Regions from separate parts of the Fusibacter sp. A1 genome, predicted to be linked through region 2. Evidence: riboswitches for the same ligand, from Rfam matches in the RefSeq annotation. Region 2 holds a riboswitch; each other region holds the start of a gene.

Region 1 (7,560 bases), on a different contig from region 2:
TAAAAGTAAACCATCATCTTAACCACTAAAAAAGACTCATCCACAGCTTAGGCGTCGGGTGAGTCTTTTTACACTTATTTTTTCTTTTTTTTCTTCTTTACGGAATAGCCGAACGTGCCAAGCTTCTCTCCTAGGGTGTAGTAGGCCCCGTGTGAATAGGCGATGGGCTCGGCTTGGTCGAGGTGGAACTTACCGGACTCATCCATGTAACGTTCATCGGCATGCACCGCCTTCACTTCGGCGATAAACATGTCGTGGATACCGAGCTCTACGATTTCCTTCAGCTCGCATTCGATGTTGATGGGAGCTTCCTCGATCATGGGGGCGTTTACATGAGTCGCCTTGACTTTTGTCAGATTCATCTTCTTAAACTTATCGACATCCCTTCCGGATACGACTCCGCAGTAGTCTGTCGCGAAGACAAGATCTTTGGTCGTCAGGTTGATGACAAAGCTTTTCGTGCGCTTGATGATGTCATAGGAATGCCTGGATTTTCTGATCGATATGTAAGCCATGGCGGGATCTGTACAGATGGTTCCGGTCCAAGCGATCGTGATGATGTTGTGTGTGTCTTCTGAGTCTCCGCAGGAGACCATCACTGCGGGTACAGGATAGATCATCGTGCCGGGTTTCCAGGTCATTTTAGCCATAGTCGTTCCTCCAATCGGCGATCACCGCTTTATTCGGTCAGCCGAGCGTTTTGATGTCTTTAGAAATGAGTTCCAAGGACTGAGTCAGCTCATGTGAAACATCCTTCAGCTGACCAAGGTATTCCATACGTTCTTTGATGGAGAGCTGACTGTTGTTGATATGTGACTGCTGAGTGGTGATCTTGCTACTTGCTTCTACTGATAAGGTTAACATATTGTTCTTGGTTTCATCAATAGTTTTAGTCACATCTAAAAGGGCGGATTTTGAGTTGGTGAAGAGTGTCAGTTTTCCTTTGATCTGATCGAAATCCCTAGCTAATTGCGTGGTGGTCTCAAGCAGCTCATTTGCAACAAGTGTCGTATCATAAGCTGTGGCTTTTGTGAAGGTTGCAAGCTTGCCGACCTCTTTTGCGACGACCTCAAACCCCCTACCTGAATCACCTGCCCTTGCAGCCTCGATGGATGCGTTAAGTGCGAGCAAGGAGACATCGTCTGCGATGGTTTGTATCGTTGCGATAAGAGTGGTGATTTCATTCACGTTCTGACCCAGCGTTCCCATGTGTGTGAGGTCTTTGCTGATTTCCTGTTCCAAGAGGGACAGCGTATTGAATTGTTTTTCTATCACTTGGATGGATGATGCGATAAGCCCGCATGCGTCTTCTATTTTGTTGACCATTGATTTTGTAAATGAGGAGTGGTGCTCTACGGTGTTTGCGATATCACCCACATGTCCATTGATGTCCTTTGACAGATCATCGATGGTATCGCTCATCTTACAAAGCGAGTCGAGTGCTATTTCTGTATGGTGGTGATTGTCCCGTAGCCTTGTGGCGGTCGTACTCATTACTTCATACTGCCTGCTTGCGTCGTCCGCGAGCTCTGAAACGAGCTTGGTGCTGTCCTCAAGATCAGTCAGCTTGAGATTTAAGACTTCGTTCAGATCATTCGCCTTACTTTTGCTGATTCCACCGAAATAAGCAAAAAGACCAAGGAAGATCGGCGCGCTTTCCACCATAAAAAGCAGTGGATTGTCATGATGAATCGAAGTTATGGAATCCAATGTCAAGGGAAGACTCAGTCTGATGAGTTCAAACGTGATCGCCCCCAAAGGAAACGCACATCCGAAAAGTGCTCCGATAGCCGTATAATTTTTTGTAGTCCTGTTCCACATAATAATCACCTCCAGTTCTAGAATACCCTACGCGAAGGGGGGGCGCAAGTTGAAATATTTAAAATTGTTAAACTATTATTTATATGGTCATCCAATCTTGAAAAAAATCAATTAAATAAGTGGACGACCTTGAAAGAATACGGAGAAAACGTTATCATTGAAGTACCGTAAAAATATTTTTATACAGGAGGATTAGGATGTCTTTTCAAGAAAAACTAGCGAAATATGCCGACCTCGCAGTACGTGTGGGTGCTGGGGTCAAAAAAGATCAGGAAGTCATTGTCAACGCACCGATCAATTGTTATGAACTTGCACGTTTTGTGACTGCAAAAGCATATGAGGCAGGTGCAAAGAGAGTCGTTGTGGAATATGGCGATCAGCACATTACCCATGCGCTTCTTAAAAACGCTTCTGAAGAAGTGCTTTCCGATTTTCCTCAGTGGAGAGTTGACGGGCTGCTTGGAATGATAAGAAAAGGTGCCGCCATCATTTCGATCGTTTCTGCAGATCCGGAACTTATGATGGATATCGAACCTAAGAAGATGGGCCTCTTTCAAAAGGCCGCTGCACTCGCATCGGAAGAGTACAAGAATTATGTGATGCAGGGAAATACCTGCTGGACGATTGTCGCCCATGCCAACGCTCCTTGGGCGAAAAAAGTATTTCCAAAATTAGAAGAAACTCAAGCGATCGACGCGCTATGGGATAAGATCTTCGAAGCTACACGCATGCACGAGCCAGATCCTGTAAAGGCTTGGGAGAACCACTTGAATCTTCTGGATGATAAACTTGAACTTCTAAATGGCAAGAACTTTGTAAAGTTCCACTATAAGGCGCCTGGCACCGATCTGGTTGTCGGAATGCCTGAGAGCCACAAGTGGATCGGCGGTGGTCAGCTCAGCCTAACAGGCGACAAGTTCCTTCCTAACATACCGACAGAAGAAGTGTTCAGCACACCTCACAAATATCAGGTGGATGGCACCCTGGCTTCGACAAAACCGCTTGTTTATGGCGGAAAGCTGATCGAGAACTTCTCCTTCACGTTTGAAAAGGGTAAAGTGGTCGATTATAAGGCTGAAGTCGGACAAGATGCTCTAGCCAATCTATTCGCAACGGATGACGGTTCGATGTACCTAGGTGAAATCGCGATCGTTCCCCATGACTCACCGATTTCCAATACGAACGTGACCTTCTTCAACACGCTTTTTGATGAGAACGCATCATGCCACTTCGCATTTGGAAACGCCTATCTTCTTTCTGTGGAGGATGCGGACAAACATTCCAAAGAGAAACTGGATGAAATGGGTGTCAACCTGTCGCTTTCGCATGTGGACTTCATGGTAGGTTCAGGTGAACTGAACATCACAGGAACAACAGCCAGTGGTGAGGAAATCATCGTATTTGACAAAGGCAACTGGAAAATATAGAAACTATTGAAGAAGTGCGAGTGCACTTCTTTTTTTTTGAATAAATTGAATATCGCATGCTTCTACGAGTGGAAAGGGCACTTTTGGGGTAGTAAACTATGATATAATAGCAAAGGTGTTTCTTATCAAATTGAAAAGGGGTTAAGTGATGAAACAACTTGAAAAACAACTTATAAAGATGGAAGAAGCGGATTATGAACTCCGTCAAGATATTATGAACCGCGGTGAACTTTTTGCAGGCTACCATCCCGAGATACGGGCTCTGCATGAGAAGAACGCCGCCTTTGTCATGAATTACGTCAAAGACAACCAGTGGCCGGACTTTGCAAAACTGAGCGAAGAGGCTGCAGAGGCGCTTTTCATGGTGATCATCCATGCGATAAGCATGCCTGATTTCATGCGTGGGGCGTGGGATTTCTATAGTTTGAAGAAGGATCCTGTCACAAAGAGCTACGCTGCGCATATGGCCGATCGAATCGCATTTTTTGAAAGACGGCCTCAATTATACGGCACTCAGTGGGACATCAGCCTCATAGGAGAAACAGTACTGTGGGAAGTGGAAACCCCCGACCTGCTCGACAGCCGCAGAAAAGAAAACGGTATGGCCGAGTTCGAGGAGATTGATTTCGCCCTTATTGAAATGGATCTTGGAATGGGCTTGAAACGTCAGATCGGCCAGTACGACTTCCTATACCAGACAAAGTGGGTGTGCCCTGAAGACAACCACATCATAAGGCTTTTGCACTTTTACCGTGACTATGAGTCGGGCTTCATCATGGGGCCCAAATACAGCGCGGCCCATCATTTAGGGACTTTGGCTTTGAAAGAACCTACGATTGATCTTGTCATGCCGCTTCAGCATAAGGAAGCCTTTGACCAGTTCAATGAAGCAAATGGCGTCACAACGGTGCAAAAAGGTATGAAGTCTGGATCGTATGCGATCAAAGATGACTTGGGGTACCTCCATTTTGAGGTCATTTTTATCGAGTTCACAGAAGGTGACGATAATTGGGAGCTTGCCGGTTCAAAGCTTGACTTAGGGCTAGCCACTTGTCATACGGTCAACGGATGGTTGTTGACCCCTATCGCGATTTTAAAAGCGGCAATCCTAAAATGGGTAACCCTTGACGAGGATACGATGCAGAGGCTCAGAGCCCTCTAACCATGTTGATCTGATATATCATTCTTATATCTAATATCTATCACAAAACCGCTTGCTTTTGTAAAGTTAGGCGTTTATAATCCTATTAATCATTACTTATCGAGAGAGACCGAGGGACTGGCCCTATGACGTCCGGCAACCTAGCAATAGCTGTGGTGCTAAATCCAGCAGGTCAACAGCCTGGAAGATAAGGTATAAGAAAGTTCAATGACTTCTTGTAGCCTGCTACAAGAAGTTTTTTTTTATTGACGATCTTTTTAAATTATCAGGGATTTATAAATTGCCGTAGTGAATGAGATAGCGATTGAATATCAGGAGGATACACATGAAGAATGATTTCAGGTTTGAGACATTACAGATTCACGCGGGACTTGTGCCCGACGCTGCGACAAAGTCGAGGGCGCTTCCAATCTATCAGACATCGAGCTATGTCTTTGACGATGCTCAGGATGCGGCGGATTTGTTCGCACTTAAAAAATTCGGGAATATCTACACCCGTCTGACGAATCCGACCACAGACGCCTTTGAAAAAAGAATCGCCGCGCTTGAAGGCGGTGTCGCAGCAGTTGCGACGGCTTCAGGCATGGCTGCCATCTCGTATGCTGTGATGAACATCGCGGCAGCGGGGGATGAGATCATCGCTGCCAACACCCTTTATGGCGGTACGTCAACTTTATTCACCCATACCTTAAAACGATTTGGAATTACAAGCAGATTTGTAGGTCCTGATGATTTTGACGCCTATGAGGCTGCCATCAACGAAAAAACAAAGGCGATCTACATCGAAACAATAGGAAACCCTGGAATCAACATTCCTGATTTTGATAGGATCGCTGACATCGCAGCAAAAAACAAGCTGCCGCTCATTGTGGACAACACCTTTGCCACACCATACCTTTTCAGACCTATAGAACATGGTGCCGATATTGTCATCCATTCTGCGACAAAGTATATCGGCGGGGCAGGAACTTCAATCGGCGGTGTGGTTGTCGACAGCGGAAAGTTCGACTGGACGGGTGGCAGATTTTCTGAGTTTACGACACCGGATCCCAGCTACCATGGACTTGTATACCATGAGGCATTTGCAAACCTTGCCTATATCGTTAAGTTGAGAGTCACTCTTCTTAGGGATCTGGGTGCTTGCCTTTCGCCCTTCAATGCCTTCTTACTGGCTCAAGGTATAGAGACCTTATCGCTAAGAGTAGAAAGGCACGTCGAAAATGCCAGAAGCATCGCAGAATTTCTTGAAAACCACCCTGAAGTCGCATGGGTAAAACATCCGTCGTTAAAATCACACCCGGACTATGAAAGGGCGACAAAATACCTTCCTAAGGGAGCTGGAGCGATTTTGACTTTTGGAGTAAAGGGCGGTTACGACAAGGGTGTCAGAGTGATCAACCTGCTAAAGCTATTCTCGCATCTTGCCAATGTAGGTGACGCCAAGTCACTTGTCATCCATCCGGCGTCTACCACCCATCAGCAATTGAGCGCTGATGAGCAAATCGCCGCAGGAGTAAGACCTGAGCTGATCCGTCTGTCGATAGGAATAGAGAATGTGAATGACCTGATCGATGATTTAAATCAGGCCTTATCAAAATAAGACTTAACACTTAAGGGGTAAAAGCGTATCATAGATATAATAAGTTGGTGATGTCAAAGGAGAAGAACATATGAAGTTGGGATTGTTAGGTTTTGGAACAGTAGGCAGCGGAGTAGCGGACATTGTAAAAAAACATGAGGATAGGCTTTTGACGCTTGTTGGGGAAGCCGTATCGGTGAAAACAGCGCTTGTGAGAAATCTGGACAAGTACGCAGGCACACGTGACGATGTGCGGTTTACCACAAATGCGGACCATATCGTCGACGATCCTGAAATTGATGTGGTGGTTGAAGTGCTTGGCGGTATCGACACGGCCTATGCCTATATCAAACGCGCACTCATCAATAAGAAACATGTGATTACAGCCAATAAGGCAGTGATAGCCGCCCATTATCCAGAACTTCAAGCACTGGCAAACAGCAACCATGTGAATCTTATGGTAGAAGCATGTGTCGCCGGTGGAATTCCTGTCATATCCACGCTTGAAGAACATCTGCTTCATGGTGAATCAAGGGGAATCCACGGCATACTCAACGGAACAGGCAATTTTATCTTATCGAAGATCGAGCACGAAGGCGGCTCCTTTGATGAGGCCCTGAAGGTAGCTCAAGAAAACGGCTATGCAGAAGCCATCCCCGATGACGATGTAGACGGCTATGACGCCGCAAGAAAGATCATCATTTTGACAGCACTCGCACATGGCACGCTGCTATCCCTCGGTCAACTCTGGATAGAAAGCCTGCGTCAGGTAGCTCCAGTGGATTTCGAACAGGTGAAAAAACTGGGCTGCACCATCAGATACGTCGCATCAAGCAGCCATCACGGCACTGGCGTATCGGTTCTTGTAAGACCGGTGATAGTAAAAAAAGCAAGCGACTTCGGTCAGACCGAGGGGGTGGACAACTGCACCGTCTTCGAGCATGAAAACCTAAACAGGCTCGTACTTAAAGGACCCGGTGCAGGAAAGCTTGCAACGGCCAATGCGGTGCTTGCGGACCTTGTCAGGCTTAAAGGTAAATCAGCGGGGTACAAACCTGTCTTTACCATAGCGACCGAAAAGTCAACCTTTGAGACGAGTACCTATTATGTAAGAACGAGTGAGGCGATTCTGAGAACGCTTGAAAAAGAGTATCCTGCAACCGAGCTATCGGAGGGATACGCTCTTGTGAGCACGAATGACCCTGTAGGTCTTAGACAGGTGATAGACAAAATGGATTCCAAAGCGTTTCTCGCACAGTGGTTGGTATGAGGACTCCCTAAGAAGATGAAGTAAAAAGCACCGTTCGACTGAACGGTGCTTTTTTTATGTGCGCCCAGCATGGGCGCAATCCAACGGGTGCAAGTCCCGAACACGCCCTAGTAGTGGGAAGTGTATAGCTTAAGGCAAGGGTGTCGCGGGTGACTGCGAATCTGAAGGAAGCCGGCGGCAAATCTCTGGTCTGACGAACAGAAATCACATCAGGCAACGGTTAAGGATAAGGCTGCATAACATGTCGAAGTCCAATAACTACTCGGAATTAACCGCTGTAAATGTGGCAGATGTATGGAGA
Region 2 (7,560 bases):
TGCCTCCACTACCTGCTGAAATAGTTTTAACGATTCAATGTTCATGGTTTCACCCCTACCTTCTTCAGTATTTTTCGATTTATCTAATATAGCATTAGAAATGCTTATATGTTAACTTTGTTAAAAAAATCATAAGTACTGTTTTTCAATGCTTCCTCTAGATTATATACTATTAAAAACATCAATGCCTATAAGTATTTCTTATGTTGCTTCAAGTTTATGAATGCGTCAACTTAGCGTTGTCATGATACAATAGCTTTGGAAATTGTTAATTGTGTATCAAATCATTCAAGCAAACGAGGTGGATTATGTCCGAATCAACGGGAACTAGCTCAATTAGACGCTCAAGCTCTCGCGCACCACGTAAGCCCAAGCCCAATCAAATACCCTTTGGTTTTCTCTTAGCGGTACTTATGATTGCAGTTGCTGTCGGACTTGCGACAAAATCGGCAATGATGGTCTTCTTCTGGATTACCGGCATTGCATTCGGTTTTATTTTACAACGAGCAAGATTTTGCTTTACAGCTTCTATGAGAGATCCCTACTTAACCGGGGGAACAGCCTTGACAAGAGCCGTCATTGTCGCCTTAATCCTAACAACGATAGGTTTTACTGCAATCAAATACGGATACTTTTCACAAGGTTTACCGATACCGGGTATGAGTTATGTCGTTCCAATCAGCTTTGCCACCCTTGCAGGTGCTTTCATGTTTGGAATCGGTATGGTTATCGCCGGAGGTTGCGCTTCAGGTACGCTAATGCGCGTCGGTGAAGGATTTGCAATGAACGTTATCTCACTCATCTTCTTTATAGTAGGATCACTATGGGGTGCGAATAACTTCGAGTTTTGGAAGTTTAACTTTATTTCAAAAGGAAAAGCTGTATTCCTTCCAGACGTATTCGGCTGGCTGGGAGCAGTAGTCGTTCAACTGACTGTTCTAGCGCTACTTTATGTTGCGGCAGTCAAATACGAGAAAAAGCGTTCACAATCAACTGAAAATCAAGGAGGAACAAACAATGAAGGAAGTAGTATTAGAATGTTTTGGCGAAGCGTGTCCAGTACCATTAGTAAAGGCACAAAATCAAATTAAGGATATGGAGATTGGCGATATCCTAATCGTTCAAATCGACCACAGCTGCGCAATGAAAAACATCCCGGATTGGGCACGTGGCGACGGTCATAATGTTGAAGTAGAAGAAGTTGACGATGGAGAATGGGAAGTTATCATCGAGAAGGTAAAATAAAATGTTCAAAGCCCTTTTTAATAATCTAAAAGATGAACCTATCTATAAGCAGTGGTTTCGTGAACCGCTTACCTATGTTGCCGGTGCCGTGTTGCTATCCATTTTTCAAATAGTAACGCTCGCAGCGACAGGTAATCCATGGGGTGTTTCCGGTGTCTTTGCAAATTGGGGCGCTTGGATTTTCGAAGCAGTTGGCGGCTCGGTGGATAAGTGGTACTACTTCTCCAGTGCAGGTGCGCAAAAGACACTTGAGGCGGGTTTTTTAAACCATGCCGGCACCATGAGAAATCTTGGTATTATCGTAGGTGCGCTGTTTGCCACCCTTATGGCTTCACAGTTCAAAATCAAAAAAATTAAATCCATGAAGCAGGTAATCGCTGCAATTGTCGGTGGAACCCTGATGGGCTATGGTGCACGAATTGCATTTGGTTGCAACATCGGCGCACTTTACAGTGGAATCGCATCACTTTCATTGTCTGGCTGGGTTTTTGCTATCGGTATGTTCTTTGGTGCTGTTGTTGGTAGCAAATTATTAGTAAAGTTCTTTATGTAACCATAAACTGATTACTGGAATGGGGAAAATATGAGTAGAGAAAAAAAAATAGAACATTATGATGTTGTCATCATCGGTGGCGGCGCCGCCGGTCTGACTGCAGGTATTTATGCAGGTAGAGCGAAGTTAAAGACAATTCTTATAGAAAAAGCTTTAGTGGGTGGTCTTGCAACCTATACAAATGAAATCGCAAACTACCCCGGTTTTCCTGGCGAACCTAAGGGCGAGCATATTACAGACCAAATGAAACAACAGGCAAAAGACATGGGAGTGGAATTCAAGCTCACAGATGTCAAACACGTCGACCTTGAAGGCGATGAAAAGATTGTTGAAACCTTCAGAAACAAATACATCGCAAAAACAGTGATTCTTGCAACGGGTGGCAGACCTCGCGTTACTGGTGCGCTCAACGAAGAAAACTATCTGTTCGATAAGGGTATTTCATTCTGCGCGACTTGCGACGCCGCATCCAATACGGATAAACACGTCGTAGTCATCGGTAGCGGCGATGCTGCCATTGAAGAAGGAATGTTTCTGACTAAGTTTGCAAATAAAGTTACTGTATCTGTCATGCACGACGAAGGTAAAATGGACTGTAATGAGATCGCCAAAGCCCAGGCACTGGCAAATCCTAAAATGGAGTTCGTTTGGAACACGGTTGTCGACGCATTTGAAGGTGAAGGCCATTTGGAAAGGGTCATCCTTAAAAATGTGAAAACAGGTGAGCGCTTACCGATTACCTGTGACAACTGCTTTGAATTTATCGGTTACATACCAAACACGGAGTTGTTCAAAAATATGATCCAGCTTACTCCACAAGGGTACATTGTCACAAACGACAAGATGGAGACCTCTATTCCTGGTGTATTCGCCTGTGGTGATGTTAGAGACAAATGGCTTAAGCAAGTAGCTACAGCTGTTGGTGATGGAGCAATTGCAGGTTATGCCGCAGAAAAATACATCGCCGAAACGGAAGCCTTTGAGCAAATCATCGAAGCCACAGCAGACAAAGCTGGTCTAATTTACCTCTACAATGCAATCGATGCGCCATCACGTGACTTTTTGACTACCATCGAGCAGTACGAAACAACACGCAAAAACGAAGTAGCTGTCACCAGAATCGACGTTTACAAGTCAAAAGGACTTGCCGATCGATTTGGTGTAGAAAAGTTCCCTGCTGCTGTCGCTATCAAGAATAAAGAAGTACTTGTCGTATGCTATGACGAATTATGCAAAGATGGCTTCTGTACTACCATCTTTGATAACATGATTGAAAAATCTTTAGTAATACCATCTTAACAAACACTCTCAAGTAAAAGAGGCGCATTCAATTTGAATGCGCCTCTTTTAGTTAGCTGTAATTCAAGCGGATGCAGGTTCTTATCGACCGGCACATGACTAATTGAATGCAGGGACTACTCCACCACCATAGTTTTCATTGATAAACTCGACAACCTTATCCGATTGCAAGGCTTTGACAAGCTTCACATAGGTTTCATTGTTTTCTTCACCGGCTCTAACCGTGATGACATTCGCATACGGCGACTCGCTGCCTTCTAGCAGGATCGCATCACTTGTCGGTACAAAACCAGCTTCTAAGGCATAGTTCCCATTGATGATCGCGGCATCCACATCCTGAAGCACTCTTGGCAACTGAGCAGCTTCAACGGCGACAAAGTTAAACTGATGCTGATTCTCGACAATGTCTTTTTCTGTCGCTTCAAGATTAGTGGAATCCGCTAACTTAATGAGACCTGACTGTTCTAAAAGGATCAGTGCTCTTCCGCCGTTCACAGCATCCGCAGGGATGGCGATCGTGCTGCCCTCTTTTAACTCAGCGATAGATTTCACTTTATCAGAATAGAGACCAAGCGGCTCGACATGAACAGAAGCGATCGCAGCAAGTTCAAGACCATGCTCTGCTGCAAAATTATTTTGATAAGGCACATGCTGGAAGAAGTTCGCATCCAAATCCCCCTGCGCAAGCGCTAAGTTTGGCTGAACATAATCCGTAAACTCGATAATATCCAGTTCAATTCCTTCAGTTGCCAGATCTTCCTTCACAAGTTCAAGTAGCTCCGCATGAGGTACTGGTGATGCGCCTACTTTTAAGATGATTTTCTCGCTAGATGTACCTTGGCACCCTACAAGTAAAGCTAGTACCAATCCTAATGTAACTACAAGTTTTAATGTTTTCATAAAATCCTCCGTCTTCCCTAAAGTTCTTACACTCATCGATGTTTTATAATATTGTTTGCTAACGTGTTACCACTAAACTGAACGACCTGAACAAGTACTACAATTACGATAACGGCACTGATAAGTACATTCATTTCATACCTATGTAATCCATATCGTATCGCCAGATCGCCAAGTCCTCCTCCACCAATGGCACCAGCCATTGCGGAATAACCGATCTGACCGACAATGGTAAGTGTCAAGCCGGATACGATCGCAGGCAACGCTTCTGGTAACATCACCTTCACAATAATCTGTGATTTAGATGCCCCCATCGCCCGTACCGCTTCAATAACTCCTTTATCAACCTCCTTCAATGCACTTTCGATAACTCTTCCTACAAATGGGGCCGCTCCAATTGCAAGCGGTACGATCGTAGCAGTAGTACCTATTGTCTTTCCCACCATCATTCTGGTAAGCGGGAAAAGTAAAATCATTAATATAATAAAAGGGATTGAACGTGTCATATTGACCACACTCCCCAATATTGACTGGATCACCCTATTTGGCATCAGACCGTCCTCGCCGCTGACTGCCAGTAAAATTCCAATCGGAAAACCAAGCAGAGACGCAAATACCGATGACACAACCACCATATAGAGGGTTTGCAGTGTAGGTTCGATTAAATCTAAAAACATAACTAACTCCTAACTCGCCTTGATTTTGAAGAAATCATCTGTAATGATCTTCAAGCGCTCATTTTCTTTAGTGCCCTTATTTAAGGACTCAATATGGTTGATAGATCCGTTTTCCATAAATGCGACCTTATCACATATCGATTCAATCACTTCCATCTGATGTGTGATCAGCATGATTGTCAGTCCAAACTGATCTCTCAGCTCTTTAAGCAGCGCTAAGATCTCAAGTGTTGTTTTAGGGTCGAGCGCGCTGGTCGCCTCATCGCAAAGCAGAACTTTGGGTTGATTGACAAGTGCCCGGGCAATCGCCACCCTTTGCTTTTGCCCACCACTTAACTGACTGATGCGAGCCTGAACCTTATCGCCAAGTCCGACTCTTTCTAATAGTTCAATTGCTTTTCGCTTTGCAGCATCCCTTTTCATTCCGTCGATTTCAAGGGGAAACATCACATTCTCCAGAACATCTCTTGAAGACAAAAGGTTAAAGTGCTGAAAGATCATCCCGATCTCTTTACGCTTGCCATTCAGCTGCGATTCTGTTAATTCATTGATGATGACATCATCTACACCAATCGATCCCGAATCCGAACCTTCAAGACCGTTGATCAATCTTATAAGCGTCGACTTGCCTGCTCCACTTAGTCCGATAATGCCGAATATTTCACCCTTTTCAATCGTCAGTGTGACATCCTTTACAGCCTGCACCTTCTGATGGATCGTTCTATACTCTTTTGAAACCCTGTTTACGGTAATCATGATGCCTCCTATTGACATATATGTGATATATTAACACTAGACCAGTATAAAAAGAACGCTTATGAGCGTTTATTTTTAATGATCAACCATTTTGATATTAAAAAAGCTACTCCAAAGAGTAGCTTATAAAATAATCTCATCTCTCGGATTCTCCGCAGGATTTAGCACCTTAATCGAAATTAGGTTGCTGGGTTTCATCGGGCCTGTCCCTCCACCACTCTTGATAAGTGATCTATTCAATTGTCTAACGAAAATTACTATCAACTAACTTAGATACATTCTAAAGGCTATCTTATCATCTGTCAACCCTCAATTTAAAAAGATAAAACAACCACAATAGAGAATGGTCGATTACTCAAGCGGCTTCAGATTTTCTTTACCAGTCATGTCTTTGATCATGTTTACAAGTAAATTGATCTCTTCTTGAATATCGTCTAAGCTGACCACTTCGCTAGGGGAGTGCATATAGCGCAGGGGTAGAGAGATAAGGGCAACAGGTACACCCTTGCCGGTAAAACGCATTCTGTCCGCATCGGTTCCTGTGCGATTTGGCGTCAATTCAAATTGCAGTTTGTGTTCATATTTTTTCGCAGTCGCCTTGATCATGTCGTTGATCTTAAAATTGATTTGTGACCCATATGAAATAACAGGACCGCCGCCAAGTTTGACATCGCCATCCTTTTTAAGGTTGGCACCTGGTCCATCTGTTGCAAAGGTCACATCACAAGCAATCGCCATATCGGGTTGAATCTGTGCAGTAGCAAAATGTGCACCACCTGCTGTGGTTTCTTCATTGACGGTACTTACACCGTACACTCCCACGTTCAAATCTTCTTTCGAAAGCGCTTTGATCACTTCGCCAACGATAAAGGCACCAGACCGGTTGTCTAGGGCACGGGCAGACATCGTATTATTCAGCAGATAGTCATAATCCATATCGTAAATGACATAGTCGCCTACACTTACAAGTTCTTTGATAGCGTCTTTTGAAGACGCTCCACAATCGATCGTCAGATCCTCGACTTTGATCTCTCCCTTTTCGCCTCCTTTATGCTCAGCATTGACAGAAACCACACCCTTAACGACTTCTTTTCCATAGATCCTAACACGGCTGCCTAGGGCAAGTTTCGGGTTGATGCCACCTGCACGGTTGACATAGACAAAGCCCTTATCGTCGATGTATTGAACCATAAACGCAATCTCATCACAGTGCCCTGCCAATAAGACCTTGAAGGCCGCCTCCGGATTCAAAATAGCGATCGCGTTTCCTGAGAAGTCTGTCTCCATTTTATGGGCATAAGGTTTAAGTTCATTCATCCAAAGCTTCTGTATAGCCACCTCGTCCCCAGATGGCGACGGGCATTTGATCAGTGTTTCTAAAAATTTCTTATTCATAATATCCCCCTTGTCCTTTAGTCTACAAGACTAATTTTACATTACGCCTTCATGAAAGCAAAGTCATTACTTCCTAAAGTTCAAATGAAACTCACTGCCTATCCTGCAAGGCTTGCAATAGATGTATCCCCCCTGCTTTCGCATGATTTCTTGCGCAAGATACAGTCCAAGTCCGATTCCCTCCTGATCATCTGCAGTATCTGACCGGTAGAATCGCTTGAATACATGGTTGACCTCTTCTGATGAGACACCTATGCCTTCGTCTTTTACAAGTACGGTGTGAAACATTTCGTTTTCCGTCACTTTCAAGCAAATTTTAGTCTGGCGTTGACTGTATTTCACAGCATTGTCCACCACATTAAAAATCGCTTCCGTACTCCATTTCTTATCATGTCTTATCAGGATATCCTCAGGCTTATAATCAATCATGATGTCCTTGTTACTCGCTTTTAGGTGAACCTGACTAATCACGTCTAAGAGAGTCAGGTTGATGTTCTCATTTTTCACAGTCACATCGATACATCCCGACTCGATTCTAGAAAGCTTCATCAGGGATTCGACAAGCCACTCCAGTTTTTCAGTCTGCCTGATGATTTTTTCTAAAAACGCATCTTCATTCGTTTCTAAAAAAAGACTCTGATACATCTTCATATTGGTCAGTGGCGTTTTAAGCTGGTGGGATATGTCTCCGATAAGCGCCTGTAGACGTGTTCTTTCGTCCGTTTCCTTACGCTG
Region 3 (7,560 bases), 150 kb from region 2:
AGGGGTGCCGACTATGTGTTTGTCGATGCGGACAGTCCTCAAAATCTTGAGTACATGCTGGATACCTTCAGCGGGTCTACAAAGTTCATCTTGGATCCGGTATCCGCTGAAAAGGCGATCTCCATCAAACATCTTTTAGGTAAGTTTCATACGATCAAGCCCAATAGATATGAAGCGGAAGTGCTTGTCGGGTTTGAAATCGAGTCGGATGACGATCTGAGAAGGGCGGGAGATTTTTTCCTTGATCAGGGGGTTAAGAACGTATTTATCAGCTTGGACTCTGAAGGCATCTACTTTACAGATGGAGTAAGACACTTGAAGATCACCGCTGAAAATGTTTCAGTGTGCAATGTCACCGGTGCGGGGGATTCCTTTGTCGCGGGCTTAGGTTATGGTTACATGTCGGATACCGACATTGTCACGACCATCAAGCGTGCGATGACGATGTCGAATATCGCGATATTGAGTGACGAGACCATTAATCCTGACCTGTCTCCTGAATTCGTCGATCGTCTGATCAGCGAAACCAAGTGGCTTGTGAGAGACTTGTAATCATCCGCTAAATCATAAAAAGGCCAAAGCATATGCTTTGGCCTTTTTTGCGTGAATGGCTTTATTTGGTGAACACGCCGACCAGTTCAAGCTCGTCGACGATCGCAGGGCTATGGGGTGAGCCTTGCATGAAGTCCGTTAAGTCCTTGCCTGCTTTGATACCATCCCGATGGACTCCATCCTTCCATGAACCGATAGCGCTGACATCATAAACTTTACCGCTTACGGCGATCAGCGCAGGTTTGCCGTCTGTGCCGTCATAATAGGAAAGGGTCTGCTGATTGAAGCTGACGGTTCTGGGCTGTCTATTTCCTTCCCGGTGCATTCTCATCAGCATGGTGGCGGCTTCGGCCCTTGTGGCAAAGGCCGTCGGTCTGAAGGTGTTGTCCTTATAGCCTCCGATGATTCCCGACCCGTAGGCGGTGTAGCTGGTCTCCAGATAAAAGGAATCCATCGATGTGAAATCCTTTAAAGATAATGAAAAGGCGTAAGGATATGGTGTAGGATTGTCAGCGGCTTTTGCGATCATGTAAGCCATTTCCTGTCGGCTGATGGGTTTGTCCAAATCGTCAAAATGCTTGTAGGGCAAGTAGCCCTTATCCACCGCAGTGTTTACATACCGCTGGGCCCAATGACCTGTGGCCGCGGTGACGGCATCGGCTTTGAGTACGACAAGGATCTTTGTGAACTCGCCGCGTGTGATCGTGTTGTCTGGCCTGAACGTTCCGTCGCTATAGCCGTTGACGGCTCCGGACTGGACAAGCGCGTTGATGTCATCTGCCGCCCAATGTTTGCTCGCATCGTCGAACATGGCAAAAGCAATGCTTGTAACAAGTAAAAGAATGACTATCGTTAGTGCAAAAATGTGTTTTTTCATGTTTTTCACCTCTTCATCATTATACCCTCAATAGGCTAACCATTACCAGTGAAAACGCTTCGTTGAAATACCTCTGACATACCAACCGTATATGGATTGACACGGTCTGAGCCTCTGTTATAATAGGTTTAATTTAATAGTACTTATCAAGAGCGACTGAGGGACAGGCCCTATGAAGTCCGGCAACCTGGCGATGCCAAGGTGCTAAATCCTGCGGTGAAACCGACAGATAAGCTAGATCGACTACTCTAATTTATCTTGGAGTAGTTTTTTTATTAATTGGGACTAATTGAGGGCTGGGTGAGAGCGTATGATGTGCAAGATTGAAATAACGTATGACAGTAAGACGGTGCAAAAACCTTTGATCTATGAAATGACAAAACGATACGACATCGTCTTTAACATTTACCGCGCGATCGTGGATGAGCAGTTCATGGGGCATCTGATTCTTGAGATCGAAGGGGCTTCAAAAGCGGTGAATCAGGCGATCGAGTTTCTTGAACTTGAAGGGGTGCAGGTGGAGATCATCCAGACACAGATCGTAATTGACCGGCTTAGGTGCCACCAGTGCGGGGCATGTGCGGGGGCATGTTTCACTAGAGCACTCAAAATAGGTGAGGACAGTGGACTGATTTTTGATAAATCCAGATGTATCAGTTGTTATAATTGTATAGAGGCCTGCGATGTCCAGGCGATAGAAAAGGGGTAGGAATGAAGATTAGCAAAATACTGGAGGAAAAGCCGTTTTCGTTCTCGTTTGAGGTATTTCCGCCAAACGACGATACAAAACTGCCAAAGCTCCTATCGACAACGAACAAGCTACATTCTTTGGATCCCGATTTTATCAGTGTGACCTACGGCGCGCTGGGAGGGACGAAAAACAACACCTTTTCGATCGCGAAGAACATTAAGGACATTCAGAACATGAATGCGGTGACGCACCTGACCTGTGTGAACATGACCAAAGCTGAAGCTGCCCAAACTCTCCATTCGATGAGGTATTTCGGCATCGAGAACATCTTGGCCCTGCGGGGCGACAAGGGTGAAACTGATGTCCCCGGCGACTTCAGATACGCCTCGGACCTGATCAGGTTTATCAAGGAGACCCAGCCTGACGTGTTTTCCATCGGCGGCGCATGTTATCCTGAAGGACATATCGAGGCGAGAAACCGGACAGAGGACATCTTGAACCTCAAGATGAAATGTGACAGCGGGCTTGATTACCTGCTGACGCAGATGTTTTTTGACAATGAGATTTTTTACGACTTCATGGACAGGCTGACCCTTGCTGGTATACATACCCCAGTCATCGCTGGTGTGATGCCTGTACTTAATGCGAAACAGATACTAAAGATATGCAAGTTTTCGGGAGCGACACTACCGAAGAAGTTTGTGCGCATCATCGAAAAATTCGAGCATAATCCAGAAGCCCTCAGAGAAGCGGGTATCGCCTACGCTTCAGAACAGATCATCGACCTGATCTCTTGGGGGGTCAGAGGAGTGCATCTTTATACGATGAACAGCTTCAAAACCGCCGATCAGATCTGCGGCAATATCGAATTTGTGCGAAGTTCAAGGTGAGCAACCTATAAAAAAACCGTTTGAAGATTTCTTCAAACGGTTTTTGCTTGTGTGTATTATTCTCCGCTGTCGAAGAGTTCGATGATCTTTGCGTACATGCCGACAGCGTCGTCTTTCCACTGCTGGCACATCTCTTTAGCGGTTTTATTGCTTGGAACGCTGAGTGTCAGTTTCACAAGATTATAAGGACCTTCTTTGATTGATAGATCGACCATGTAGTTTCCTTCATCTATCTTTTGGTGTTCGGCCTTGATCAGACGCGACTTTTTCATATCCTTTTTCACGCCGACCATCACATCGTCTATCTTACCGGTGATCGCAGCGCTGATTCGGTCTTTAAAGAAATTCAAGGTGTTTATTCCCTGATCTGTGATCATATAAAGGTGCTCATCGTCTACATCGTGCTCCTCCAGCATGCCGTTTTCGACTAGGTCGAGCGTGTGCTGCTGTAGAGGGAAATATTCGATGAGGTTCAGCGACAACAGGATATCGTTGATTTGTTCGCCTGTTACCGGAACGCCCACCGCATGGTAGCTATATAGCAGGATTAACTTTTCTTTTACTTCTACTCTAGAATCTTGATTAAACATATTTTCACCACTTTATCATGGACACTTAAAGGTTAAGTTCAAACTAAAAATAGTATATCAGAAAACAAGTGAACTTGAAACGAATAAAGATTAAAATTACATGAAATTTTGAAGAAGATACACAAGATATTGTGGGGCAAAGTTATTTCGGCACCAAATAGCCAGTGGCGCTTTAACATCCGCGCAATCTCCGCTATAATGGTGATAGAACCGTTGGAGGTGCTTATGTATTCGATACTTGAAAACGTATTTAAGAGACATCAGATAGATCATTGGGGATTTGCAGACCTAAAGGGCGCGCTCCCGGAAGACTTGAACCACTATAAGACAGCAGTAAGCTTTTATGTTCCTATGTTGACAGCGGTGATCGATGAGGTGGTCGATGCTCCGACGGTACCGTATTTCCATTTGTATCGGACGGTAAACCGTATGATCGATCAAATCAATCTGGAAATCGGTCTTGCACTTGAAAAGAACGGCCATCGGGCCTATCCCATCGCCGCATCCCAGTCGCTGCCTGGAAAAGAACATCATTACGAAGGGCGATTTCAGCATAGGACTGCGGCAAGGCTAGCCGGTTTAGGAAGTATTGGCAAAAGCGCTTGCTTTATCACGCCGACCCACGGACCAAGGGTACGCCTGGGTACGGTGCTGACCACCTACCAGCCAGATCAATATCCAAAGGTTGAAGAGGAGTCGTGCGGGGGCTGCGACTTATGCGCCGCAATCTGTCCTGCCATGGCCATTTACGGTGTGAATTGGCATGAAGGTATTGAAAGAAACGAAATGATTGATGTAAGAGCTTGTTCAAAACACATGCACAGGGCATATCAGCACATAGGACGAGGTGTGGTTTGCGGCCTCTGTTTTTCGGTATGCCCCAAGGGAAGAAAATTAGGGAAGGTAGAGAATAGATGATGTATTTTATGAAATGGGCTGTGGTCCTTCAATTGACAGTTTCGCTCCTAAGCGGTCCGCTGAGCGGGGACGTGGTCGTAAAGAATCAGGGTATAAACGAAGAGGATGCTAAAGCGGTTGCAGAATCGATCGATTATGAAAAGATAGTCGATGAGCATAAACCCAATGAACTGGGTCAGGTGATGATTGTGATGTATCACAATCTTGTGAGTGATCCGAGCAAGGAAGGGTATTACGCAAGAACCCCTGAGAACTTCAAAAAAGATCTGATAAGGCTTTATAGTGAAGGATACGTACCGATCACGATGACAGAACTTGTCACTGGTGATTTTGACGTTCCTGCAGGTAAGACCCCCATCGTGCTGACCTTCGATGACGGACATCCTTCCAATTTTCAGTACCTGGAGGATGGTACCATCGATCCCTCTTGCGTCATAGGAATCTTCGAATCCATGGAGAGGGAGTATGAAGGCTTTGGTGGAAAAGCGATATTCTATGTCAACCAGCCGGTCGTCTTTGGCAACGCGCCGATTGATGCTAATAAAGTCGAGTATCTGCTCACAAGCGGGTATGAACTGGGAAACCACACAGCAGGCCATGTCAATCTGACTGAGGTCGATCAGGAAAAACAGCGGTCGACCATTGTCAAACAGGCTGAGTATCTTGAAGCGCTTAACGGAAACAGCTCCTTTCACTTTTCGGTGCCCTTCGGCCAAAAGCCAAAAGACTATTTTGAACTTGTCAAAGGTGAAGGGTGGCTCGCTCCATATAGAATGGTCAGTTCGGTGAATGTGGGCTGGAATCCCATAAAATCACCTTTTGATACTCGTTTTGACGCATATGACCTAAACCGGATCACAGTAGGTGATGACGACTACGAACTGAACTTCTGGTTGGATTATTTCAAGGACAATCCAGGCAGGCGGTTTATCTCGGATGGACTCAAGGATGTAATCACCATAAACAAAGAGACGATGGAGTACTTGTCTGAAGGGGCAAGCGCTCAAAAACGTGTTTTACTGTATGACGAAGGAGGTATAGAGTGGAAAACCAAATGATTATAATTTTAGTGATGATGTTTTTTATCATCTTGGTATCGATTCAGTTTACCCTGAACAGGCTCTTGTTCCATATGAAAGAAGTCGTAGCCCTATTGCATTTGATTGTCAATCGTCCAAAGTAGGTGGAGAGTGGAACCTTTAAGCAGTATCAAAGAAACACTTGTGCAGGTCGCAGAGGCGATCAGAGCGGCACTCGGCGTCCACGTGACCATCGTCGACCATACCTTTGAAAAGATCATCACGACAAGGGATGAGTCCTTAGGCAGAATCGATGAAGGATCGGCGAATGCGCTCTCCCTAAAGACAGGAGAGCTGCTGTTTATCGACCAGCCAAGAAACCACGTCGCTTGCGCGGCGTGCGGAAACAAAAACAGTTGCAAGGAATTCGCAGAAATCTGCGCCCCTATCGTATCAAAGGATGGAATATTAGGCGTCATAGGCCTAGTCGCCTATGACGAATCCCAAAGGGACTATCTGATCGCCCATAGTGAGGGTGTGAAGAAGTTCGTCGGCGAAATGGCCAAACTGATCGCATCGAAATATAGGGAAACCCTTGACCATCACGCGCTCGAGGTCGCAAGCCGAGAACTTGATCTGCTTGTGAGTCACATGGAGCAGGGGGTGGTCTACACCGATTGCAAGGGAATCATCAAAAGGCTCAACGACTATGTGGAGAACGCCTTTGGATTTACTGTCGGCTCGACGGTACCCGCTGATTTTTTAGCCGCAGCGGAAAATTCGGATCTCAGCCATCAGTCCTTTGTGATCAGTGAACCCAATATGACCAGAGGTATTTTTGATCGCCACACCATAAAGAACGCGACGGGAGAATGCGGATACGTCTTCTTTATCGAGACGCTCAAATCATCGATCTCGAGATACCATGCCCTCGAATCTCAGCCCATGCTTACGCATTTCGATACAATAGAGGGAAGTTCAAAAACCATTCGAGGCGCGATCAACATCGCCATGCGAGCTGCCATGTCCTCATCGACAGTGCTCATCCAAGGGGAGAGCGGTACAGGCAAGGAACTCTTTGCTAGAGCCATCCACAACCACAGCGCGAGAGCGGACTGCGCATTTGTCGCGATAAATTGTGGCGCTATCCCTGAAAATCTTCTGGAAAGCGAGCTGTTCGGATATGAGTCGGGAGCGTTCACAGGAGCCAACACCAAAGGAAAGCCAGGGAAGTTCGAGCTTGCCGATGGGGGGACCTTGTTTCTAGATGAGATCGGCGATATGCCTCTCAATCTACAGGTCAAGCTCTTGAGGGTGCTGCAGGAAAGAGCCGTAGAAAGGCTAGGGTCCAGTGAACCGACCCCCATTGATGTGAGAATAATCTGTGCCACGCACAGGGATCTTGAGCTGATGGTCAAGGAAGGTGAGTTTAGGGAAGACCTGTACTACAGGATTCAAGTACTACCTGTGATGATTCCACCCCTGAGAGAGCGTACAGAGGACATACCGGATCTTGTAAAACAACTGGTGAAACGGAAAAAAGAAAGGTTATCCATCGGTCGAAACATCACGGTAAGCGATGAAGTGATGAAGATGTTCATGACCCATAGATGGACCGGAAACATCAGGGAACTTGAAAATGTGATCGAGTACTCCCTCAATATCGATACAGACGGCATCGTAACAAGTGAGGATCTGCCAAACCGCTTTTACGGGCAGGGAAGCAGAAGGAAATCGGATCGTGGATTCATGACCCTTCAGCAGATGGAGCACGATCTGATCAAGAGCGCGATAAGCCATTATGGAACCCATAAGGAAGGTATCGTTCAAATATGTAATGTTCTGGGGATTTCTAGAGCGACACTATATCGAAAAATGAAAGAAATTTAGTCTCAATATGAGATTAATCTCATATTGAGACTTTCAGAGTTGTCATAAAGTTTTTTTTGTGCATAAGCATTTGCAACTTCTTAGATGTTTCGAGCATCGTAATTTCATGACGCATCAATCTCAAAATGAGAAT
Region 4 (7,560 bases), on a different contig from region 2:
GATTTTAGCTTCCATACTGCCGCTCCTTTCAACGTCACTTCTGAATAGGTGTATAAAAAACAGTAGCACCGATGAGCTTCCTGTCCTCAGAACTTAACAGCCTTGCCGCAGCTTCCATTGTCGCACCTGTCGTATAGATATCGTCTATCACAAGTATCTCGGTTTCAGTGATGGTGCCATTAATCAGCTTAAAGGCGTCCGCCATGTTCCCGTATCGCTCAAGTTTTGACAGCTCGGACTGGGTAGACTCGTGATGCACACGTTTGAGCATCCTCCTCACAGGTTTTTTCACAATATGTCCAAGTTCCACAGCGATGTCATAGGCATGATCGCATCCGCGCATCCGGTTTCTTTTTTTTCCGGATGGGATGGAGGTGATCACTTCGAACTCCAACCCTTCCTCTACTATTTTTTCTGCCAGAAGATGGGCAAGCACATGGCTCATATATCTTTTATGACCGTATTTATGTTTATAGATGATTTTTTTAGCTGTTTCATTAAGTAGATACCCACTAATTACCTGTTTATAAACAGGAATCTCCCTATTATGGGAAAAAGGCATCTCCTCAAGCTTGCTAAGACAAGTCTTACAAAGGTAGGGCGCATCGAGTTTCTCTTCTTTTTCACATAACATGCACTGCTCATCGAGCGGAAAAAACAGATCGAGTATATTATTCTTTATCGTCCTTAAATGCTCCTTCATATACTTTTTTCAACCTTTCTGCAAGACTTGATCTTCTAATCACCACTCGCTGGGAATGAACAAGGTCCTGAAAGACCCTGGTGTCTCCGATGAGCGTCAATTGCTTTTTCGCCCTTGTGATCGCAGTGTAGATCAGATTGATAGACTTAAGGGGTTCAGGCATATGAAACATCGGGATGATGACATAGTCAAACTCATTGCCCTGACTTTTGTGAATGGTCATCGCATAGGCAAGCACCAGGTCATCGCTTAGTTCCTTAGAGTATTCCACCCGCTTGCCGTCAGAAAACACGACGACCATGCCTCTCTTATCCGCCGTCTCCACCTTGCCGATCTCACCGTTGAAAACACCGTCTCCATCTTCAAGGGTTCCGATTCTTGTCCATTTGATGCTGTAGTTGTTCCTGTTCTGCATGACCTTGTCCCCAACCAAAAATCGACCGAAGACCTTGTCCCCTCTCTGGGGATTAAGCCTGGCCTGCAAAGCGATATTAAGGCCCTCAGCGCCCAATGCTCCACTTCTTATCGGAGTCAAAATGGTAACCGACTCTATCGGATCTATATGATAGTACTTCGGCAGTCTCAACGAAATCACATCAAGAAGGGTATCGAGAATCTTGTTCTGCCTGGATTCCTGAATGAAAAAGAAATCCTTTCCCTTTTGGTTCACCCCAAGCTCACCGTCATGTAAGATCGCATGGGCATTGGTCAAGATAAGACTTCCCGCCGCCTGTCTGTGGATCTGCGACAGCTCGCTTGTCGGTATCACACCAGAATCGATCAGATCCCTAAGTATGTTGCCGGGTCCCACGGCAGGGAGCTGGTTCACGTCCCCGATCAAAATGATCCTAGTCCCCGTCTTTGCGGCGTCCAGAAGCTTTAAGAACAAAGGGGCGTCCATCATCGACACCTCGTCGATGACAATCGCATCGACCTCCAGCGGATTTTCGTAGTTCCTTTGAAAGTGCAAGAAGCTCGTATCTTCCTGATACATGTATTCAAGCAGCCGGTGGATTGTCGAAGCAGGTCTCTCGATAACCTCTTCCATTCTGCTCGCAGCCCTTCCAGTAGGTGCCGCGAGCGCATATTTTATCTCACTTGCCTCCATCCTCAGGACCAGTTCCTTAAGTATCGTGGTTTTTCCTGTTCCCGGACCACCTGTGAGTATATACATGGGTTCTATAAATGCCTGATCGACAGCAATCTGCTGTTCCATCGTCAGGTCCAGTTTGCTGAAATTGCCTTTATAGGACAGATCCTTGGGCATTCCGTGCTGAAGTCTTGCGATCTCCCTGATGATTCCTATCTCGGTCTTATGCATGTTCATCGCATAAATTCTGATTTCGGTTTCCACCTTCTCGACGTGGATATCCCCACCAACCGCAAGATCAGAAACCGCCACATCAAACAGGTCCTCAGGCACGTTTGCCATGCTCCTTAGGAGCCTTAAAAGTTCAGACCTACTGAGAAACATATGACCGTTCATCGCCTCCTGGTCAAGCAGATAGACGATGATCGATTCGATACGTTCCGCGGCATGATCGTCAAATCCAAGTTTCTTTGCGACCTCATCCACCGTCTTAAACCCGATGCGTTTGACATCCTTCAAGATATAATACGGATTCCTCTTGAGTTTTTCTATCGTGTGGGTGCCGTAAGCCTCGTAGATTTTAAAGGATTGCTTGACACTGAGTCCCAGCTGGTTCAAGAAGAACAGGATCTCCTCTGCCTCAAGGTGTGACTGAAAAGAGGCGTGGATCTTCTCGAATTTAGAGTCACCGATACCGCTGATCTCCTTGAGCCTATCGGGATTATAGCGCATGATATCGAGGGTGTCCTCTCCGAATTTCGCGACAATACGCTCGGCGGTGGATTCTCCGATACCTTCAAACAGACCTGATGCCAAGAAGTCCTTGATCTTATTGCTGCCGCTTGGGAGCAGTAGCTTGTATGCCTCTGCCTGGTACTGCTTACCGTAGAGCGCATGTTCTTTCTCAACCACATGAAACTCATATTGCATATCCATCGCAAGCTTTGTAAAAGTACCTGTGACAGTCACTTCTTCCTCGCCTGTGTCGACGACCAATATATGATAATGATTTTCTTCGTTCTGATAAATGACAGTAACGATTTCACCTGTAATGATCATAAATACTCCAATTCGGACTAGTAAATTTTGTATGCCTTAATGATAGCATATAATGCCCTTTAAATGTAGCAACGTAACTACACCTATCGCATTATGTATGATAAAATTATACTAAATACGAGAAAGGTGGTGCCTTATGTCAAAAGAATTAATCATACTAGGAACCGGAGGTCACGCTAGGGTTGTTTATGACGCAGTGATCGCCGCAGGAGATTACAGACCTATCGGTTTTATCGACCTGCAGACCGACTACACAGGCGAAGAGCTGCCTCTACCCTACTTAGGTGACTACTCCACGATCCGTAAGTACCCTGACGCACACTTTATCATCGCAATCGGCAGCAACAGGATCAGACAGGAAATCGCCGACGGATATGACATCCACTATGCAACCATCATCCACCCAAGCGCGATTTTCGGGAGCAATGTCACACTCGGAGTAGGATCCTTCGTGTCAGCAGGAGCGATCATCAACGCCAACTCCATCATCGGAAAACACGCGATCGTCAACACAGGTGCCTTGATCGAGCATGACAATATCATCGGACGTTATGCACATATCGGACCCAAAGCGACAACTGGTTCAAACGTCATCGTGGGTGAGCATTGCTTCTTAGGCATCCATGCGGCGATCCTGCCTAACTTGACGATAAGCGGATACAACACCATCGGCGCGGGAGCTGTCGTCACAAAGGATATCCATACACACGACGTTCACGTGGGCATACCCGCAAAAGCGTTGGGTAAGCATCATAAATAGGATATGTCAAATTAGATAGTATTTCTTAATTTGCGCCAATAAAAACAAAAAAACGCCCGAAGGCGTTTTTTGATTTATTATAATCCAGCTTCAGCTCTAAGGATGTCCGCTTTGTCTGTTTTTTCCCATGGAAGATCGATATCTGTTCTACCGAAGTGGCCGTAAGCCGCTGTCTGTTTGTAGATAGGTCTTCTTAGGTCAAGGTCTCTGATGATTGCAGCCGGACGAAGGTCGAAGTGTTTTGCAACAAGCTCTTCGATTCTTTCCTCAGTGATTTTGCCAGTTCCGTGTGTTTCTACAAGAACAGAAACAGGATGAGCCACACCGATAGCATATGCAAGTTCGATCTCACATTTGTCTGCAAGGCCTGCTGCAACAATGTTCTTAGCGACGTATCTTGCAGCGTATGCAGCAGAACGGTCAACTTTTGTAGGATCTTTACCAGAGAAAGCACCACCGCCGTGACGAGCGTAGCCGCCGTAAGTGTCAACGATGATTTTTCTACCTGTAAGACCTGCATCACCCTGTGGTCCGCCAATAACAAAACGGCCAGTAGGATTGATAAAGTATTTTGTTTTCTCATCTAGAAGTTCAGCCGGAACGATAGGAGCAACAACGTGCTTCTTAAGATCTGCAACGATCTGAGCGTGCTCGACTTCTGGACCGTGCTGAGTTGAGATTACGATTGTGTCGATTCTAACAGGCTTGTCACCTAGGTACTCCACAGTAACCTGTGTTTTACCGTCTGGTCTCAAGTAGTCAAGTGTATTATTCTTTCTTACATCAGTCAGTCTTTTAGCAAGTTTGTGTGCAAGAGAGATCGGTAAAGGCATAAGTTCAGGTGTTTCATTACATGCGAAACCGAACATCAAACCTTGGTCTCCGGCACCCGTGTTGGACTCAGCATCAGATTCCTCACCTGTTCTATGTTCAAGGTCGTTGTCGACACCTTGTGCGATATCAGGCGATTGACCGTCAAGAGCGACAAGAACACCGCAAGTGTGCGCGTCAAAGCCGAACTTAGCTCTGTCATATCCGATTCCAGCAATAGTTTCTCTTACTGTTTTTTGAATATCAACATAGCAGTCAGTAGTAATCTCACCACTTACAAGTACAAGACCTGTAGTAACCGATGTTTCGCAAGCAACTCTTGCGTTTGGATCTTGTGCAAAAATCGCATCAAGAATTGAGTCAGAAATTTGATCACAGATTTTATCTGGATGGCCTTCAGTCACAGACTCAGAAGTAAAAAATCTTTTTCTCATTGTAAAACCTCCTAGTGTTGTGTCCTGACGAATCAGGTAGATGTTTTTCTATCCCAATCTCGTAGCCCTTGAAGTCATCTTTGGGTGGTGAGAATGTTCAGTAAGTTAATTTTCGCATAAAAAAATGCGCTTCATAAAGATAAGGCGCAGTCGCTTCTCCTCATCTTCCAGAATTTAATCTGTAGGATTTAGCACCGTGTTAAAAACCGGTTGCCGGACGTCATCGGGCCTATCCCTCAGTCACTCTTCATAAGGTCCTTTTATGTAATACCCTAAACCATTAGGTTAACACATAAAAGTTCATTCAATTGTAAATGCAAGATAAACTATATCACTTGTCATTTAAGATTGCAAGCGTTTTTTTATATCATTTTTTCAAAAATTAATTCATCTGATGAACATCATCAAAAGCGGTATCGTACCCAAGCTTAGCAGTGTAGTGGCAAAGATAAGGAGCGAACCAAATTTGTAGTCGCTGTTAAACTGCGAAGCGAATATGGCCGTGTTGGCGGCAGCTGGCATTGCAGAAATGATCACAGGAATATATAATGTCAACCCTTTAAATCCTAAAAGTGTAAGCGCGGTATAAGTAAGCACCGGAATCACCACAAGGCGCAGCAAGGAGATCCACCATACCTGTGTATTTTGCATCGCTTCTTTAAACTTCACTTCCGTAAGGATAAATCCGATGAACATCATCGAAAGCGGAGTTGTGGTATCACCAACCATTTCCAAGATCACTTTGACAGGCTCCGGGAAGGAAAGACCAGTTAAAAACATGAAATAGCCGATTACAATCGCCACAAGTCCGGGACTCACGACCCGCTTGAGTCTAGCCCTTATCGATATCTTCTTCACCGCGTCATCCGATTTTAGAAGGTATACACCATAGCTCCAGATCAGAATGCTAAACGACAGATTGTAAAGCGCGGCGTAAAAGACTCCTTTTTCACCGAAAATCTCATAAACCACGGGGTAACCCATGTATCCGCAGTTGGAAAAGATGATGACATACTCCATCACATCCTTTGACTTGCCCGTGTTTCCCATTACTTTTGAATAAATCTTCGATATAAGGATCGAAACCCCATATACTGCAAAAGAAACTAGTATCAAAAGACCGCTATCGATCAACACATCCATCGAAAATGGAAAATCCATCGACGAGATCAAAAACGCAGGCAGTGCCACATTCAGCACAAAACTGCTTACTTCCTTGTTCATCGCACTGCTTACGATTCCAAGCTTCCTAATAGCAAAACCGATCATGATCAACATGAACAGCACAAAAATCTGACCCATCACACTCATATCCGACTCCTAATCCTGGTATGCTAAAAAATCATCAAAGTCCACAAAATCACTATCGATAAAATCATATAAAATGGATTCTTCAAAATCCCATTCCTCATACTTTTCGATGTCTCCGCCAAACCGACTTGTCAGCTTATCGTCCCATTTGAGCATGGCCTTAAGGTCGCTGCTTGCAAGCAGCAGCTGATCCGAGTCCGTAAAATAAAAGTAAGCTTCCACGTCTCCACTCAAATAGAAGGTCCGCTTGTTCACGTGATTGTTGTTGGCATGATAACAAGTATATAACCTTCCGTGGGGATACAAGGTCGTAGCCAGATACTTATGCTCCAGCACGAGCATCTGCTCGACAAGTTCAGTATCCACATCGTATAGATAGATGTATTCGGTTTTTCTCAGCATGAGCGCCGCTTCTAAGTCGCTGATTTTAAGCTGTGCCTTTATTTCAAAGTCGACCACGACACCATCATCAAGCATAATCTCGCCTTCGATGATCGTATAGGATTCCTCTAAAAGAAGGGCTGAAAAACTGTATTTTTCCCCTTCGATTTTTTCAATATGATTGCGTAGCAGCGAATAACGCTTATCCAAAAAATTATATTGATTGGTGCAGTACCTTAGATAGATCAGATCAATACCGACATATCTCATCAAAAAATAATGGATCAGCTCATGGGGACTTCTAAGATTCTCCGTGACAAGCAAGATGCCTTCCTTGAAGGTTTCACTGTCAAAGCCTGTTTTCTGCCTGTACCATGGGGATTCGCAGTAGGCCATCTCATGGTCCTCGGATTCCTTGTTGACCAAGTGTCCTGCAAGCAGCACCTGTCTGAACATCGGTTCCGACAGTTCCACAAGCGGTCCGCCGAGTCCACCGAATATCTCCAGTTTCATCTGTTTCATCTGAAACTCGCTCGGGTTTTCAAGTTTCTCAAACCGGTCGATACCATACTCTTCAAACTCGATATGGTAAAACTCCGCAATCTCCACCTCGTCCATCTCATATACAATATATCCAGCAACCACACCCATCAGTCTGGTCTTCGTCATAAAACAATGTTTAACTCTCATAACACACCTCCTTCAAGCACTTCATTGTATCAGAATATCCCCTACACTAAAAGTCCCTGGGGTGATTTTCGGTTTGAATTGAGAGAAATGATTATTTTAAAACCACACTAAGGGTTCTTTTTATGCAACTCTTCTATTAGCTAGCGGTTGATCATTCGGTGCTGGTTGCAACATTTCACTTGGACATGTATTTTTAAGGCGCTTCGCTTGAAATGCAAGGAAAAACAGGTAGGTGAGTGATTATTGCCTTGCTTTTGGAGCGGAGCGTCTTAAAGAAAATACAGGAGTGTGTGAGTTCAAG

What was found. A riboswitch is a leader RNA that binds a small molecule or an ion and turns the genes downstream of it on or off. The one in region 2 is predicted to bind S-adenosylmethionine.
Region 1: it holds a riboswitch for S-adenosylmethionine, as region 2 does, so the genes downstream of both, DWB64_RS00020 (O-acetylhomoserine aminocarboxypropyltransferase/cysteine synthase family protein) here and DWB64_RS02895 (methionine ABC transporter ATP-binding protein) in region 2, are expected to answer to the same signal.
Region 3: it holds a riboswitch for S-adenosylmethionine, as region 2 does, so the genes downstream of both, DWB64_RS03610 (NIL domain-containing protein) here and DWB64_RS02895 (methionine ABC transporter ATP-binding protein) in region 2, are expected to answer to the same signal.
Region 4: it holds a riboswitch for S-adenosylmethionine, as region 2 does, so the genes downstream of both, metK (methionine adenosyltransferase) here and DWB64_RS02895 (methionine ABC transporter ATP-binding protein) in region 2, are expected to answer to the same signal.

What each region holds. Positions count from the first base shown of each region.
Region 1 is NZ_QQWI01000001.1:393-7,952, reverse strand. It holds gene DWB64_RS00045 (GNAT family N-acetyltransferase) at 1-3, shown strand, start outside; gene DWB64_RS00040 (flavin reductase family protein) at 75-650, opposite strand; gene DWB64_RS00035 (methyl-accepting chemotaxis protein) at 688-1,821, opposite strand; gene DWB64_RS00030 (aminopeptidase) at 2,019-3,248, shown strand; gene DWB64_RS00025 (hypothetical protein) at 3,397-4,410, shown strand; SAM riboswitch class I at 4,504-4,604, shown strand; gene DWB64_RS00020 (O-acetylhomoserine aminocarboxypropyltransferase/cysteine synthase family protein) at 4,736-6,010, shown strand; gene DWB64_RS00015 (homoserine dehydrogenase) at 6,081-7,259, shown strand.
Region 2 is NZ_QQWI01000002.1:185,718-193,277, reverse strand. It holds gene DWB64_RS02930 (LysR family transcriptional regulator) at 1-45, opposite strand, end outside; gene DWB64_RS02925 (YeeE/YedE thiosulfate transporter family protein) at 309-1,091, shown strand; gene DWB64_RS02920 (sulfurtransferase TusA family protein) at 1,018-1,245, shown strand; gene DWB64_RS02915 (YeeE/YedE thiosulfate transporter family protein) at 1,247-1,798, shown strand; gene DWB64_RS02910 (FAD-dependent oxidoreductase) at 1,829-3,097, shown strand; gene DWB64_RS02905 (MetQ/NlpA family ABC transporter substrate-binding protein) at 3,197-3,997, opposite strand; gene DWB64_RS02900 (methionine ABC transporter permease) at 4,030-4,674, opposite strand; gene DWB64_RS02895 (methionine ABC transporter ATP-binding protein) at 4,684-5,430, opposite strand; SAM riboswitch class I at 5,564-5,660, opposite strand; gene DWB64_RS02890 (M20/M25/M40 family metallo-hydrolase) at 5,782-6,825, opposite strand; gene DWB64_RS02885 (sensor histidine kinase KdpD) at 6,892-7,560, opposite strand, start outside.
Region 3 is NZ_QQWI01000002.1:339,091-346,650, forward strand. It holds gene DWB64_RS03600 (carbohydrate kinase family protein) at 1-552, shown strand, start outside; gene DWB64_RS03605 (S-layer homology domain-containing protein) at 614-1,429, opposite strand; SAM riboswitch class I at 1,570-1,665, shown strand; gene DWB64_RS03610 (NIL domain-containing protein) at 1,740-2,138, shown strand; gene metF (methylenetetrahydrofolate reductase [NAD(P)H]) at 2,141-3,010, shown strand; gene DWB64_RS03620 (DUF4364 family protein) at 3,067-3,600, opposite strand; gene DWB64_RS03625 (4Fe-4S double cluster binding domain-containing protein) at 3,826-4,518, shown strand; gene DWB64_RS03630 (polysaccharide deacetylase family protein) at 4,515-5,576, shown strand; gene DWB64_RS19190 (hypothetical protein) at 5,561-5,701, shown strand; gene DWB64_RS03635 (sigma-54-dependent Fis family transcriptional regulator) at 5,709-7,427, shown strand.
Region 4 is NZ_QQWI01000004.1:324,617-332,176, forward strand. It holds gene DWB64_RS07315 (hypothetical protein) at 1-15, opposite strand, end outside; gene DWB64_RS07320 (ComF family protein) at 35-703, opposite strand; gene DWB64_RS07325 (ATP-dependent RecD-like DNA helicase) at 672-2,852, opposite strand; gene DWB64_RS07330 (acetyltransferase) at 2,989-3,612, shown strand; gene metK (methionine adenosyltransferase) at 3,690-4,877, opposite strand; SAM riboswitch class I at 5,035-5,133, opposite strand; gene DWB64_RS07340 (AEC family transporter) at 5,265-6,188, opposite strand; gene DWB64_RS07345 (hypothetical protein) at 6,198-7,259, opposite strand.